Regions from separate parts of the Kosakonia sp. MUSA4 genome, predicted to be linked through region 1. Evidence: predicted binding sites of a transcription regulator. Region 1 holds the regulator's gene; each other region holds the start of a gene.
What was found. Region 1 encodes PhoB, which activates phosphate uptake and scavenging genes when phosphate is short. Its sites were predicted from a motif close to CTGTCATAAAACTGNCNNAT; they were not measured.

Region 1 (4,009 bases):
GCGCAACGACGGTCAGCACCGGCAGGCCTACGGCAGTAATCAGAAAACCAAATGCCGCGGTCCAGACATGTTCACCCGCCTGCAAGCCGACCATCGGCGGAAAAATGATGTTCCCTGCGCCAACGAACAAAGCGAAGGTCATAAAGCCCAGAGCAACTATGTCTCGTGGTTTTAAGTGATAGGTCATAATTTTACTGCCTGTGGATGTGGTGTTGTAAATAATGGTGAATTTTTCGCCTTCCCTGCCGAACAATAACGCGTGTAAACCGCGAAAAATCAGCGGGAAATGCTTAATACGCAACGTGGCGGAGTATAGTTTTTCGATTTACCACGTAAACATAGTCGGTCTGACAACGTCAGGGGCGCAATTTAAACGCTTATAACGTTTGAAGGCAAGATGGGATCGCAAAACCAGATGGATATGCTGGATCAAGAAAAATAACCAGTTCAATACTCCATTTATAAGAAAAACACATGGCTGATCATGCGAACAAAAAAGCATCACCCGTACAAAATAGGTTTCATCGCGGGGAAACAGCAGGAAATGGCGGCCTGTTTTGACAGGCCGCTGGAAAGATAAGCTGACAGGGGCGTCAGGCAGCAGGAGTTTTGGCAACCAGACGTTCCGGCAGAACAAAGCTAAAGCGCGTCCCTTTGCCTGGCGTACTCGCAATATCAAGGCGACTTTCGTGATGGTTGACGGCATGTTTAACGATCGCCAGCCCAAGTCCGCTACCGCCGGTTTGCCGGGAACGGGCTTTATCGACGCGGTAAAAACGCTCGGTCAGACGCGGAATATGTTCGGCGGCAATCCCCGGACCATTATCCTCCACGCTGAATTCCGCCCCCTGCGGCACATGCTGCCAGCGCACAATAATATGCGTTCCGGCGGGCGTATGGTTCACCGCGTTATACACCAGGTTGGAGATGGCGCTGCGCAATTGCTCCTCATTGCCAAGCACTTTTAAGGCGTTATCAACCTCAAATTCCAGGCTGTGCTTTTTTTGGCTGAGCGTCTGCGCTTCCCGTTCAACCAGGCGCAGCATCATCGGCACATCGATGGTCTCATTGGGCGGCAGCGTCGGCGCCGCTTCAATCTTCGACAGCGTCAGCAACTGGCGCACCAGCCCTTCCATGCGCGATGTTTGCTCTCGCATGGTATGCAGCGCTTTTTCGCGCGGCGCGCCTTCCAGCGTCTGCTCCTGCATCATCTCCAGGTAGCCTTGCAGCACCGTCAACGGCGTGCGTAGCTCATGGCTGACGTTAGCGAAAAAGTTACGTCGCGCGCCTTCCAGTTGGTGCATCTGCGTCACATCGCGCGCCACCAGCAGCAGTTGCTGTTCGCTGTAAGGCATCACGCGGATCTCCAGATGGCGCCCGCTGTTCAGTACCAGGTTCAGTGGCCGGGTAAACTCTTGTTTTTTAAGATACTGCGTAAATTCGGGGTAGCGCAGCAGGTTCAGGATGTTCTGCCCGTTATCATCCGGCCAACGCAGCCCCAGTAGCTGTTGTGCCAGGCCGTTACACCAGAAAATCGACCCTTCTTCGGTGGTGAGGATCACCGCATCCGGCAGCGATTCCGCACCGCTGCGAAAGCGTTTGATGAGATTACCCAGCTCGCGCCGCCGCTTTTTATTACGCATCTGCATCTGGTGCAGCCCGTATAACAGCGGCTCCCAGCTTCCCGTGCCGGGCGGTGGCGTCATACTTTTATCGACCCACAACCACCAGGAGAGGCGCAGTAAATTCCAGAAATGCCAGATCAACAGCCCGGTTACCGCGGCAAATAAAAACCAGGGCAGGTAACCGAAAATCGCGCCGAGTATAAAGGCGGGTAGACAACAAAGGAGGAGCTCCAGCACCAGCCTTTTCCATGACAGCCGTTCCAGCACGCGTCACACTCCTGTCAAATTTCAGAAACGGGTCGAAAAACGATATCCCGTGCCGCGCACCGTTTGCACCATACGATCGTGACCGCTGTGTTCCAGCGCTTTGCGCAGGCGACGAATATGGACATCAACCGTTCTGTCTTCGACGTAAACATTGGTTCCCCAGACATGGTTCAGCAGTTGTTCACGGCTGTACACGCGTTCCGGGTGAGTCATAAAGAAGTGTAAGAGTTTAAACTCTGTCGGCCCCATATCCAGCGGATTTTCGCCGGTCATCACGCGATGCGAAGAGGGATCGAGGCTAAGTCCCTGCATTTCAATCACTTCTTCCACCGCCATCGGCGAAATACGGCGCATAACCGCTTTAATACGGGCAACCAGCTCTTTCGGTGAGAAGGGTTTGGTAATGTAATCGTCCGCCCCGGTTTCCAGACCGCGCACGCGATCTTCCTCTTCACCACGCGCTGTCAGCATCATCACCGGAATATCGCGGGTCATGGCCTCACGTTTCAGGTGCTTAATAAACTGAATACCGGAACCGCCAGGCAACATCCAGTCCAGTAAAACCAGGTCTGGCCAGGGTTCGTTAAGTTGGTTCACCGCACTGTCATAATCTTCAGCTTCTACCGGTTGAAATCCATTTTGCTCGAGCACAAAGCACACCATTTCACGGATCGGTGCTTCATCTTCAACGACCAGAATTCGTCTCGCCATAATTCGCCCTGTTTTCTCATATAAGTCGTCTGTTTGTATAGCGGCGCCATTATGCGTCAGTTTTATGACAGATTTATGAATAACATGACCGCCAGATGACCCTGCCCGCAGCATTATGACAGCGTGAATATTCACGCAGTTAATGTCTCTAACACCCTGAATGTTATAATCGCGTTTATCCATTTTCGCCACGGAATCGCTATGCGCATTATTCACACTTCAGACTGGCATTTGGGTCAGAACTTTTACAGTAAAAGCCGCGCTGCCGAACATGACGCCTTTCTCGACTGGCTGCTGAATGCGGCAGAACAGCACCTGGCCGACGCCATTATTGTCGCAGGCGACATCTTTGATACCGGTTCCCCGCCCAGTTATGCCCGCGAGTTATATAACCGCTTTGTGGTGAAACTCCAGCAAACCGGCTGCCAGTTAGTGGTACTGGCGGGCAACCATGATTCCGTGGCGACGCTGAACGAATCGAAAGAGATCCTCGCTTACCTGAACACCACCGTGGTCGCCAGCGCTGGCGCCGCGCCTTTCTGGCTCAAACACCGGGATGGTACGCCCGGCGCCGTTTTCTGTCCGGTTCCATTTTTACGCCCGCGTGACATGGTCATCAGCCAGGCCGGATTATCAGGGCAGGAAAAACAGCAGCATCTGCTGGCGGCCATTACCGATTACTACCAGCAGCAGTATGACGCCGCCTGCATCCTGCGCGGCGAGCAGGCGCTGCCGATTATCGCCAGCGGCCATTTGACCACCGTTGGCGCCAGCAAAAGTGACGCCGTACGTGACATCTATATTGGCACACTGGATGCCTTCCCGGCGGAGAATTTCCCGCCAGCCGACTATATTGCGCTCGGACATATTCACCGGGCGCAGAAAATTGGCGGCCTGCAGCACATTCGCTACTGCGGTTCACCGATCCCGCTGAGTTTTGATGAAACTGGAAAGCGTAAAAGCGTCAATCTGGTCACCTTCAGCGACGGCAAGCTGACGGAAGTGACCGCGCTCGACATTCCGGCCACGCAGCCGCTGGCGGTGATCAAGGGCGATTTCGCCGAGATTTGCCGCCAGCTTGAGCAGTGGCGCGATGCGCCCGCCGACACGCCAGTCTGGCTGGATATTGAAATTGTAAGCCAAGAATATCTGGCTGATATGCAACGTAAAATTCAGCAAGTTACCGAAGATTTGCCCGTCGAAGTGCTGCTGGTGCGCCGCAGCCGCGAACAGCGGGAGCGGATCCTCGCCGGTGAGCTGCGGGAAACGCTCAGTGAATTGAAAGTGGAAGAGGTCTTCGCCCGCCGTCTGGCGCAGGAAGAGATCGATGAGAAGCAAACGGCGCGCCTGCAAGCTTTGTTCAGTGAAGCGCGCCAGGCGCTGGATGCGGAGAAAGAGGCATGAAG
Region 2 (4,009 bases), 2.0 Mb from region 1:
TTCTGGCCAGCATTATTACTATGTGGTTCTCCCGCTATCGCGAGTTCCATGCCGATGCCGGTTCTGCAAAACTGGTTGGCCGCGAGAAAATGATTGCTGCGTTGCAGCGTCTGAAAACCAGTTATGAGCCGCAGGAGGCGAGCAGCATGATGGCGTTTTGCATCAACGGTAAATCTAAATCGCTGAGCGAGCTGTTCATGACGCACCCACCGCTGGACAAACGTATTGAAGCGCTGCGTTCTGGTGAGTACCTGAAATAACGTAGCGGCAGAAAATACAAAGCGCGCCAACTGGCGCGCTTTTTTATCATCCCTGGTAATTAATTACTCTGTTTTCGGCTGCGAGATCCGCAGTCCGCTGATGATGGCCGCTACGGTAGCCAGCGTCCCTGCCAGCAACAATGAAACATGCGTGCCGTGGGTGTTAAACATATTGAACATTAATGCCACCAGCGCGGCGCCGGAGCTTTGCCCCAGCAAGCGTGCCGTACCGAGCATCCCACTGGCGCCACCGCTGCGCTGACGCGGCGCAGCGGTGATAATGGTGTGGTTGTTTGGCGACTGGAACAGACCAAAACCGGCACCGCACAGCGCCATACGCCAGATGATATCGATATCTGCCGGTGATCCCGGGAGAAGCGCAAGCGCGAACAGCCCGCATGCCATCATCACCAGCCCTAAAGCCCCCAGTAACCCGGCATGCACGCGCTCAATCAGATAACCAGCCAGCGGCGCCATAACCATCGTTGCCAGCGGCCATGGCGTCAGCAACAGGCCGGTTTCGACTTCACTACGCCCAAGTACGGTTTGCAAAAAGAAGGGCAGGGACACCAGCGCCAGCATCTGCGCACAGAACGAGCAGACCGACGTGCCGATAGAGAGCGAAAAAAGTGGAATGCGCAGTAAGTCGACTGGCAGAAGTGGCACCGGCAGCCGCAGTTGTCGGCGTACAAAGAACCCGCCAATGATCAACAACGCAACAATTTCGGCCACCACGAGTGTGTTTGATTGCCCCTGAGCAAAACTGCTCAGCGCGGTAATCAGTAAGCCAAATGTTAATGCATTCATTACAGCGCTTGGCAGATCAAATTTGGGCTTTGAAGTGCGCGCTGCATTAGGTGGTAAGAATTTCATTGCCAGCAATAGAGCAATAATGCCGAGCGGCACGTTAATCAGGAATAACCACTGCCAGGAAGCCACGGAGAGAATGGCGGCGGCGATTGTCGGCCCGGCCGCCGATGAAACCGCGACCACAAAAGAGTTAATACCCATACCGCGCCCGAGGCTACGGTGCGGGTAGATGAGACGAATGAGCGCGGTATTCACGCTCATCAGCGCCGCGCCGCCAAACCCTTGCGCCACGCGCGCCAGCGTTAATGTCAGTAATGAGTCAGAGAGTGCGCAGAGCAGTGAAGTGAGAGTGAAGAGTACCAGACCACACTGATAGACCCGACGGTAACCAAACATGTCGCCGAGAAAAGAGAGTGTGAGCAGGGAGACCACGATCGCAATCTGGTAAGCGTTAACAATCCAGATAGAACTTGCGGGTGAAGCGTTGAGATCGCGTGCGATGGTTGGTAACGCGACGTTGGCAATAGCCCCATCAAGCACTGCCATTGCAATACCAATAATAATGGTCAACACTGCGCCATAGCGCAGCGGGACGGGGAGTCCGTCCAGAGAAGATTTATCCATATTAATTTCAGGGTTAATGTCACACAGTTATTTGTATAATGATTCTATCATCTGTATTCCGGCTTTATGTCGCAGATTTGTAACGGGCTTTATGTCGCAGAATTGTAACGAAGTTGACAAACGTGCATTGCGGCGACTGAGCGACGAATTTATAATAAAAACCGATTCTGAATTTTATAAAACACACGCGATGAGGTGATTAATGGCTATCGCAGATTTGGACAAGCAGCCAGATTCTGTCTCTTCAGTATTGAAGGTATTTGGCATTCTGCAGGCGCTCGGCGAAGAGCGTGAAATCGGCATCACCGAGCTATCGCAGCGTGTCATGATGTCGAAAAGCACCGTCTATCGCTTTTTGCAAACAATGAAATCATTGGGTTATGTTGCGCAGGAAGGGGAGTCTGAAAAATATTCTCTGACGCTTAAGTTGTTCGAACTGGGCGCACGTGCGTTACAAAACGTGGATCTGATCCGCAGTGCGGATATCCAGATGCGTGAACTCTCTCGTCTGACGAAAGAGACCATTCACCTGGGCGCACTCGATGAGGACAGCATTGTTTACATCCATAAAATTGATTCGATGTATAACTTGCGTATGTACTCGCGCATTGGTCGCCGCAACCCGTTGTACAGTACCGCTATCGGTAAAGTGCTGCTGGCGTGGCGCGATCGTGAAGAGGTTACGCAGATCCTTGCAGGGGTTGAATACAAGCGCAGCACCGATCGTACGATTACCAGCACTGAAGATCTCCTGCCGTTGCTGGATGTTGTGCGTGAACAAGGCTACGGCGAAGATAATGAGGAACAGGAAGAAGGCCTGCGTTGCATTGGCGTACCGGTTTTCGACCGTTTTGGCGTGGTCATCGCTGGTCTGAGTATCTCTTTCCCGACGCTGCGTTTCTCTGAAGAGCGGCTGCATGAATACGTGGCCATGCTTCATCAGGCTGCCCGCAAGATTTCCGAACAGATGGGTTATAACCAGTATCCGTTCTGACAGACGAAAAAAAACCGCCATATCGGCGGTTTTTTTGTTTCGACACTAGCCGTTGTCGATAACGGTGTCGCTTTTACGGATCAGAGGGCAATTTGCCAGCCCGAAAAAACCATTGTCCGAATGTACATATTGTGCGGTACTGGTGCCACGCGCTGTTACATATTTACATTGTAATCCCAGCCCACCAGCATTTTCATTACTGCCAATCAGCACCCCATAACCGCTCAGCAGAAGCCCAATCCACAGCAGTGCTACAACGATAACGGCGCGAATAAGTGTTCGCATATCAGCTCCTTGCTTCACACTAAATCATATCTTAAAGCTACCTGATTCACTGACTGAAACAAGTCATGCATTCCGAAAAATTGCGAATAGAGATACAGTTAGTCGCGGTTTAATGTTGCCATGCTAACCTGGTTACACCTGACAATGTACTGGAGAGTGGAGTGAGAAAATATAAGTGGCTGATCCTGATTGTCGTGCTGGTAGGCTGCCTGCTGCTCTGGACTCAAATGCTTAACGTGATGTGCGATCAGGATGTACAATTTTTCAGCGGCATCTGCATCGTCAACAAATTCATCCCCTGGTAATGGTAATTTCTCAGTGAATGATTTCCTTCCTTGACGCCAGTGGTAAAATGTCGCGTCAACATTGAGGTGGTGAAATGAACGAAGTTATAAATTCGGGCGCGCTTAATATTGCGTCTATTGTTGTTTCTGTGGTGGTTCTGCTGGTCGGGCTGGTTCTGTGGTTCTTTATCAATCGCGCCAGCTCGCGTACAAATGAGCAGATTGAGCTGCTTGAAGCGCTGCTGGATCAGCAAAAACGGCAAAATGCATTGTTGCGCCGTCTGTGTGAATCCAACGAGCCCGAAAAAGAACCGCAAACTGCGCCTGCTAAAGCGCAGGAAAAAGAAGAGGATGAGGATTTCATCCGTCTGGTGGCTGAACGCTAACAGCGCAGGAGGGTGAGATGGTCTGGAAAAACCCCTGGTATAATCCTGCACTTTCTCATCACTCCCCTGATGGGTTCATCAATACGACGCCCGTCGAACATCAACCCGGTGACGTTAAGCGCTGGCGCAATGAGCGCAAGGCCGCCGGGCTTCCCCGTCCTCCCGCTGATGGCTATGACCGTTTTATCGAGCAGTGGTGGCAGAAAACGGAAATTACTGGCGACAGCGACGGGTTGTGGTGGCTGGGCCATGCCAGCATTTTGTTACGCCTTCAGGGGCAATACCTGCTCACCGATCCTGTTTTCTCCCGCCGTGCTTCTCCCGTCCGTTTTGCTGGCCCGCAGCGGCGTACACCGCTTGCGCTTG
Region 3 (4,009 bases), 2.6 Mb from region 1:
TTGAGATCCATCCCCATCTTCGGTTCCAGCTCATGTTTAATGCGCTTCAGCTCGTCGGCATCAAAACATTGCAGGTAGACTTTGTCTTTTTTGCTGGTGTAACCGTACTTTTTCAGCACTTCCAGCGTCTTCGCGGCAATGTCCTTGCCTTCCTGATGGTGAAACCACGGCGCTTTGATTTCCGGGTAGATACCGATATTTTTGCCGGTGGAGTGATTTAACCCCTGCACAAACTCAATCTCTTCGGCAAAGGTATGGATACGGAATTCCGATTTGCCCATCGGGAAGCGTCCCGGAAAGAGCTGCACTTTTTTGCCGTTTTCCACATCAAAGCCTTCGGTAAACTTCAAAGAGCGGATTTCGTCGAGCGTAAAGTCGATGGCATAAAAGCGGCCATCTTTACGGGCGCGCTGCGGAAAACGCTCCGCCACATCGGTCACGCGATCCAGATAGTGATCGTGCAGGACAACCAGCTGGTCGTCTTTGGTCATCACCAGATCCTGCTCAAGATAATCGGCGCCCTGCGCATAGGCCATCGCTTTCGCCGGTAATGTGTGCTCCGGCAGATAGCCGCTTGCGCCGCGATGGGCAATCACGATTTTCTCCGCCGCCAGCGCATGGCTGGCAAATAAACCGGCCAGCAGCAGGCCGGTTGTGATACGGGTAAAAGTGGTTTTCATCTGATCTCCCTTTTACTGACGGCGCGCCAGCATCTCAGCATGGTGACGTTTTTCGCCCAGCATCACGACAATCAGCAACAAAACGGCGAGAATACTGCCGCCGATCATCACCATAAAACCGCCATCCCAGCCGAAGAAATCAACGGTATAACCAACAATGGCGCTGGCCGCGACAGAACCGCCGAGGTAGCCAAACAACCCGGTAAACCCGGCTGCCGTACCCGCTGCTTTTTTCGGCGCCAGCTCCAGCGCATGCAAGCCAATCAGCATCACCGGGCCATAAATCAGGAAGCCAATGACGATCATGCAGATCATATCTACCGTCGGATTGCCCGCCGGGTTCAGCCAGTAAACAATAGTCGCGATCGTCACCAGCGTCATAAAGAACACGCCAGTCGCGCCGCGATTGCCACGGAACACTTTGTCCGACATCCAGCCGCAGAGCAGCGTGCCGGGAATACCCGCGTACTCATACAAAAAATAGGCCCACGAGGATTTATCCAGCGCGAAGTGCTTCACTTCTTTCAGGTAAGTTGGCGACCAGTCGAGAATGCCGTAGCGCAACAGGTATACGAACACGTTAGCCACGGCGATGTACCACAACAGCTTGTTCGGCAGGATGTACTGCATAAAAATCTGCTTCGCCGACAGCTCTTCTTCGTGCTTGTCGCTGTAATCATCCGGGTAGTCGTTTTTGTACTCTTCGATCGGCGGCAAACCGCAGGATTGCGGCGTATCACGCATCAGAGCAAAGGCGATAATCGCCACCAGAATCGCGCCAAAGGCCGGCATATACAGCGCCGCATGCCAGTCGTTAAACCAGGCCATTCCCAACAAAAACAGCAGTGGCGGAATGCCGCCGCCGACGTTATGCGCGCAGTTCCACACAGAAACAACGCCACCGCGTTCCTTCTGCGACCACCAGTGCACCATCGTACGTCCGCACGGCGGCCAGCCCATCCCCTGGAACCAGCCGCATAAAAAGAGCAGCACAAACATGATCATAATGCTGGAGGTGGCCCATGGCACAAAGCCCATAAACAGCATCACGGCAGCCGCCAGGATCAGACCGGCAGGCAGAAACACGCGCGGATTCGAACGATCCGATACCGAACCCATGATGAATTTCGAAAAGCCGTAGGCAATGGAGATGCCTGACAGCGCAAACCCCAGATCGCCACGGGAGAACCCTTGTTCAACGAGGTACGGCATAGCCAGGGCAAAGTTTTTACGCACCAGATAATAGGCAGCGTAACCAAAAAAAATACCGAGGAAAATTTGCCAGCGCAGCCGCCGATAAAGCGGGTCGATTTGCGCGTCCGGCAGACGCGAAAGATGGGGGGCGGGTTTAAAAATACTCAACATAGCGGCCTCCGTGGCGCGGTAAGACTCATTTCGGTCAGAAATGAGTGAAAACGAACATAACGAAAGTTATTCGCGGCGGATTGTAGAGAAAGTTTTACGTAGAGAGAACGGGTTGTCGCAATATATGTTACAGAAATATGACAAGAGTCTAATTTCACGCATGAAAGCGCGTTTCACTTTCGTTATTTGCTCGAATATGCGCGATATCAAACAAACCACACCCATAGTGTGGCTAAATGGTTGCATCTGAAAGTCGGCCACAGGGACGCGAAGATGCATAACTCTCCTGATTACGATGTGATCATTATTGGCGGCGGAGCCACCGGTGCCGGGATAGCCCGTGACTGCGCCCTGCGCGGACTGCGCGCGGTGCTGATCGAACGTCACGATATCGCCACCGGCGCAACCGGCCGCAACCACGGCCTGCTGCACAGCGGGGCGCGCTATGCAGTCACCGATAATGAATCTGCGCGCGAATGCATTGCAGAGAACCAAATTCTCAAACGCATTGCCCGCCACTGCGTTGAACCCACCGATGGTCTGTTCATTACGCTGCCGGAAGATGATTTGGTCTATCAAAGCCAGTTTATCGATTGCTGCCAGCAGGCAGGCATTCCGGCGCAGGCGATTTCGCCACAGGACGCGCTGCGGTTAGAACCGAGCGTTAACCCAACGCTGCTCGGCGCTGTACGCGTGCCGGATGGGACGGTTGATCCTTTCCGCCTGACCGCCAGCAATATGCTGGATGCGCGTGAGCACGGAGCAAAAATCCTTACCGGCCACGAAGTGTGCGGGTTGATTCGCCATGGCGATCGCGTGAGCGGCGTGAATCTCTGGCATCCTGCCAGCGGCGAAAACCTGCAACTTTACGCGCCGGTGGTGGTGAACGCCGCCGGGATCTGGGGCCAGCGCATCGCGGAATATGCCGATCTGCGCATTCGCATGTTCCCGGCCAAAGGCGCGCTGTTAATTCTCGATCACCGCATCAATCAGCGGGTCATTAACCGCTGCCGTAAACCTGCCGATGCCGATATTCTGGTGCCTGGCGACACCATTTCGCTGATCGGCACCACCTCCACGCACATTGATTACGCCGATATCGATAACGTCCGCGTGACGCCGGAAGAGGTGGATATTCTGCTGCGCGAAGGGGAAAAACTGGCGCCGGTCATGGCGCAAACGCGCATTCTGCGCGCCTATGCGGGTGTGCGTCCGTTGGTAGCCAGCGACGACGATCCGAGCGGCCGCAATGTCAGCCGGGGCATTGTGCTGCTGGATCACGCACAGCGCGACGGGCTGGAAGGGTTTATCACCATTACCGGCGGCAAACTGATGACTTACCGCCTGATGGCCGAATGGGCAACGGACGCGGTCTGCCAAAAACTGAACCACAGCTCGGCCTGCACCACCGCTTCCACGCCGCTGCCTGGCTCCCGGGAATCAACCGAGCAGACACTGAAAAAAATCATCTCACTGCCAACGCCGCTGCGCGGTTCTGCGGTTTATCGTCACGGCGATCGCACACCCAACTGGCTCGGCAGCGATCGCCACAACCGCAGCCTGGTCTGCGAATGTGAAGCCGTGACGGCGGGCGAAGTGCAGTACGCGGTGGAAAACCTGAATGTCCATTCGCTGCTCGATTTACGCCGCCGCACGCGCGTCGGCATGGGCACCTGCCAGGGTGAATTATGCGCCTGTCGCGCTGCCGGGCTGTTAAACCGTCTGCATGTTACCAGCGAAACCGAGTCGCTCAGCCAGTTGCGTGATTTCCTTAATGAGCGCTGGAAAGGCGTGAAGCCGGTGGCCTGGGGCAATGCCCTGCGCGAAAGCGAGTTCACGCGTTGGGTTTACCAGGGATTATGTGGTCTGGAAAAGGAGGCAGAAGATGAGATTTGATACGGTCATCATCGGCGGCGGTCTGGCAGGGCTGCTATGCGGTATTCGCCTGAGTGAAAGCGGGCAGC
Region 4 (4,009 bases), 1.3 Mb from region 1:
CCGTAGGCCGACTCTTTCATCATCACCGGCGTTTGTTCGAATACATCGCGCATTACCGCCGCAATGTAAGGAATAATCATAATGGCGAGAATAACCCCGGCCGCCAGGATCCCAATCCCAAATGCCGGACCAGAGAACAGTGCGCCAACAAACGGGATGTTAGAAAGCACGTTGCCCACCGGTTCCTGAAAGTAAGTTGCGAACAGCGGAGCAAAAATAAACAGCCCCCACATGCCGTACACGATACTTGGAATGGCAGCCAGTAATTCAATGGCGATACCCAGTGGACGCTTCAGCCAGTTCGGCGACAGCTCCGTCAGAAACAGCGCAATACCGAAACTCACCGGAACGGCGATCAGCAGAGCGATGACAGAGGTAACGATCGTTCCGTAAATGGGCACCAGCGCACCGTAAATATCATTGGGCGCATCCCACTCTTTGGTCCACAGGAATGAAAAACCAAACTTCTGAATGCTTGGCCATGAGGAGAAAATCAGCGACACGATGATGCCACTCAACAGCAATAGCACAATCAGCGCAGCCAGTCTTACCAGCGCGCTGAAAATCATGTCACCTTTTTTACCCGGAGGATTAAATGCCGGCTTGGTTGCAGCCATAAATTACTCTTCAGTTTAACGTCTTACGAATTTGCCCGGTGATGCTTACGCGGCCAGGCCTACAGAGGATCTGTAAGGCGGATGGTGTAAGCGCCATCCGCCATGTTCTAAAAAAACCAGCTGTTAGTACAGTGCTTTACCGCTGCTGTCTTTCACATTGGTTTTCCATGCAGCACGAACTTGTTCAACTACGCTATCCGGCAGGGTTGCGTAATCAAGGTCGTTAGCCTGTTTGCCGCCTTTTTTGTAGGCCCAGTCAAAGAATTTCAGGACTTCAGCACCTTGCTCCGGCTTAGCCTGCTCTTTGTGGAGCAGGATAAAGGTGGTTGAGGTGATCGGCCATACGTCAGCACCTTTCTGGTTGGTCAGGTCCTGCGCGAAGGATTTGCTCCAGTCGATATTTTTAGCCGCATTGGAGAAGCTCTGTTCAGTCGGGCTTACAGCTTTACCATCCGCAGACAGTAGCTTGGTGTAGGTCAGGTTGTTCTGCTTAGCGTAAGCATATTCAACATAACCGATTGAACCCGGCAGACGCTGAACAAATGCCGCGATACCGTCGTTACCTTTACCGCCCAGACCGGTCGGCCAGTTAACGGTAGAGCCAGAACCGACTTTCGATTTCCACTCTTCGTTTGCTTTCGCCAGATAGTTGGTGAAGACAAATGAGGTACCGGAACCGTCAGCACGACGAACGACGGCGATGTTCTGCGAAGGCAGTTTCAGGCCTGGGTTGAGTTTAGCGATCGCTGCGTCATCCCATTTTTTGATATTACCCAGGTAGATGTCACCCAGGGTTTTACCGTCCAGCACCAGCTCACCGGATTTGATGCCCGGGACGTTGATAGCCAGCACGATACCGCCGATTACGGTCGGAAACTGGAACAGGCCTTCCTGCGCCAGTTTATCGTCAGACAGAGGGGCATCAGATGCACCGAAATCCACAGTTTTAGCAGTAATTTGTTTTACGCCACCAGAAGAACCAATACCCTGGTAGTTGATCTTGTTACCTGTTTCTTTCTGGTAAGTATCAGCCCACTTGGCATACACCGGCGCCGGAAAAGTTGCGCCCGCACCAGTCAGGCTGGCTGCTGCATTAACAGCAAAAGCACTCAGAGAAAAGGTCGCGGCGACAACAGTTGCGACAGTGGTACGCATAACGTTCATAATGTCTCCTGCAAGGATCGTAAATCGTTGTTTAGTGGCTACGACGAGCAAAATAGGACACTTTGATGACAGTTATATGCAATCATTGTTACTGTTTGATGACAGCGGGAAAATATTGTTATCGCATGAGATAAAACAGATAGAAATCAAATTATTAGTAAAAAACATCACAGTAAGATTTCAGTCATATTTTATTTTTGTGACAATGAAAAAGTAGTTGAAAAGAACGAGAATTCACAAAATAAAGTCAAAAAAAAGAGGTTGCCCGCAGGCAACCTCTTTCGCATTTTATGGCAGTAAATGTTTACTCTACGGTTACTGATTTCGCCAGGTTACGCGGCTGGTCAACGTCGGTGCCTTTAATCAGTGCAACGTGATAGGCCAGCAATTGCAGCGGCACGGTATAGAAAATCGGCGCAATCACCTCTTCGACGTGCGGCATATCAATAATGTGCATATTGTCGTTGCTGGTGAAACCCGCAGCCTGATCGGCGAACACATACAGTACGCCGCCACGGGCGCGCACTTCTTCGATGTTGGATTTCAGTTTTTCCAGCAGTTCGTTGTTAGGCGCAACAACAATCACCGGCATATCCGCATCAATCAGCGCCAGCGGGCCATGCTTCAGCTCGCCTGCCGCATAGGCTTCGGCGTGAATGTAGGAGATCTCTTTCAGTTTCAGCGCGCCTTCCAGCGCGATCGGATACTGATCGCCACGCCCCAGGAACAGCGCATGGTGCTTGTCGGAGAAATCCTCAGCCAGCGCTTCGATGCGTTTATCCTGCGACAACATCTGTTCAATACGGCTCGGCAACGCCTGCAAACCGTGAACGATGTCGTGCTCAATGGACGCATCCAGCCCTTTCAGGCGGCTCAGTTTCGCTACCAGCATCAGCAGAACGGTAAGCTGAGTGGTGAACGCTTTCGTGGAAGCAACACCGATTTCAGTACCAGCTTTGGTCATCATCGCCAGATCGGATTCACGCACCAGCGAAGAGCCCGGCACGTTACAAATCGCCAGCGACCCCAGATAGCCCAGCTCTTTGGACAAACGCAGCGCCGCCAGCGTATCCGCTGTTTCACCGGATTGCGACAGGGTGATCATCAGGCTGTTACGACGCACAGCGGATTTGCGGTAGCGGAATTCAGAGGCGATTTCCACATCGCACGGCACACCGGCCAGCGCCTCAAACCAGTAACGGGAAACCATACCGGAGTTGTAAGAGGTGCCACAGGCAACGATCTGAATATGCTCAACTTGCGATAACAGCGCATTGGCATTCGAACCCAGTTCGCTCAGATCCACTTCACCGTGGTTGATACGGCCGGTCAGCGTATTTTTAATCGCGTTCGGCTGTTCGTAGATCTCTTTTTGCATGTAGTGACGGTAGATACCTTTGTCGCCCGCATCATATTGCAGGCTGGATTCGATATCAGGCCGTTTTACCTGCGCGCCGGATTTATCAAACACTGTCACGCTGCGGCGAGTCACTTCTGCAATATCGCCCTCTTCAAGGAAGATAAAGCGACGCGTTACCGGCAGTAACGCCAGCTGATCGGAGGCAATAAAGTTTTCACCCATGCCAAGACCAATAACCAGCGGGCTGCCAGAGCGTGCCGCCAGCAGAGTGCCGCTGTCACGGGTATCCATAATCACTGTGCCATAAGCGCCGCGTAATTGCGGGATAGCGCGCATAACCGCTTCACGCAGCGTGCCGCCCTGCTCAAGCTCCCAGTGAACGAGATGTGCGATAACTTCGGTATCCGTTTCAGAAACAAACACATAGCCACGCTCTTTTAACATTTCTCGCAGCGGCTCGTAGTTTTCAATAATACCGTTATGTACAACCGCAATATGTTCAGAAACATGCGGATGCGCGTTACCTTCTGACGGTTCACCGTGTGTTGCCCAACGGGTGTGAGCAATACCGGTTCCACCATGCAGCGGGTGCTCTTCTGCGGCCTGGGCCAGCATCTGGACTTTACCAAGACGACGCAGACGGGTCATATGACCTTCTGCATCTACAACGGCCAGACCTGCGGAGTCATAGCCACGGTATTCCAGACGACGTAATCCCTCGAGAAGGATTTCTGCAACATCACGCTGCGCGACTGCGCCAACAATTCCACACATATTTTTCGATTCCGATTTAGGCGTTATGCCTTTTGTTGTCGGTCAACCTGTATTGCCCCGAGCCTTGTAGAGAGTGGGGGTATTTTTATAGGTA

Region 2: kdgR (DNA-binding transcriptional regulator KdgR) is a predicted target of PhoB. The motif match lies at 1,761-1,780, and genes of this name have one in related genera.
Region 3: glpT (glycerol-3-phosphate transporter) is a predicted target of PhoB. The motif match lies at 2,170-2,189, and genes of this name have one in related genera.
Region 4: pstS (phosphate ABC transporter substrate-binding protein PstS) is a predicted target of PhoB. The motif match lies at 1,834-1,853, and genes of this name have one in related genera.

What each region holds. Positions count from the first base shown of each region.
Region 1 is NZ_CP025697.1:1,016,520-1,020,528, reverse strand. Features, by position in the region: gene brnQ (branched-chain amino acid transporter carrier protein BrnQ) at 1-187, opposite strand, end outside; gene phoR (phosphate regulon sensor histidine kinase PhoR) at 594-1,892, opposite strand; gene phoB (phosphate response regulator transcription factor PhoB) at 1,914-2,603, opposite strand; gene sbcD (exonuclease subunit SbcD) at 2,805-4,007, shown strand; gene sbcC (exonuclease subunit SbcC) at 4,004-4,009, shown strand, end outside.
Region 2 is NZ_CP025697.1:3,041,577-3,045,585, reverse strand. Features, by position in the region: gene htpX (protease HtpX) at 1-260, shown strand, start outside; gene C0557_RS14435 (MFS transporter) at 324-1,694, opposite strand; gene kdgR (DNA-binding transcriptional regulator KdgR) at 1,897-2,688, shown strand; gene C0557_RS14425 (YobH family protein) at 2,734-2,973, opposite strand; gene mgrB (PhoP/PhoQ regulator MgrB) at 3,135-3,278, shown strand; gene C0557_RS14415 (YebO family protein) at 3,353-3,643, shown strand; gene C0557_RS14410 (MBL fold metallo-hydrolase) at 3,661-4,009, shown strand, end outside.
Region 3 is NZ_CP025697.1:3,589,263-3,593,271, forward strand. Features, by position in the region: gene glpQ (glycerophosphodiester phosphodiesterase) at 1-680, opposite strand, end outside; gene glpT (glycerol-3-phosphate transporter) at 693-2,045, opposite strand; gene glpA (anaerobic glycerol-3-phosphate dehydrogenase subunit A) at 2,319-3,941, shown strand; gene glpB (glycerol-3-phosphate dehydrogenase subunit GlpB) at 3,931-4,009, shown strand, end outside.
Region 4 is NZ_CP025697.1:5,429,275-5,433,283, forward strand. Features, by position in the region: gene pstC (phosphate ABC transporter permease PstC) at 1-617, opposite strand, end outside; gene pstS (phosphate ABC transporter substrate-binding protein PstS) at 741-1,781, opposite strand; gene glmS (glutamine--fructose-6-phosphate transaminase (isomerizing)) at 2,086-3,915, opposite strand.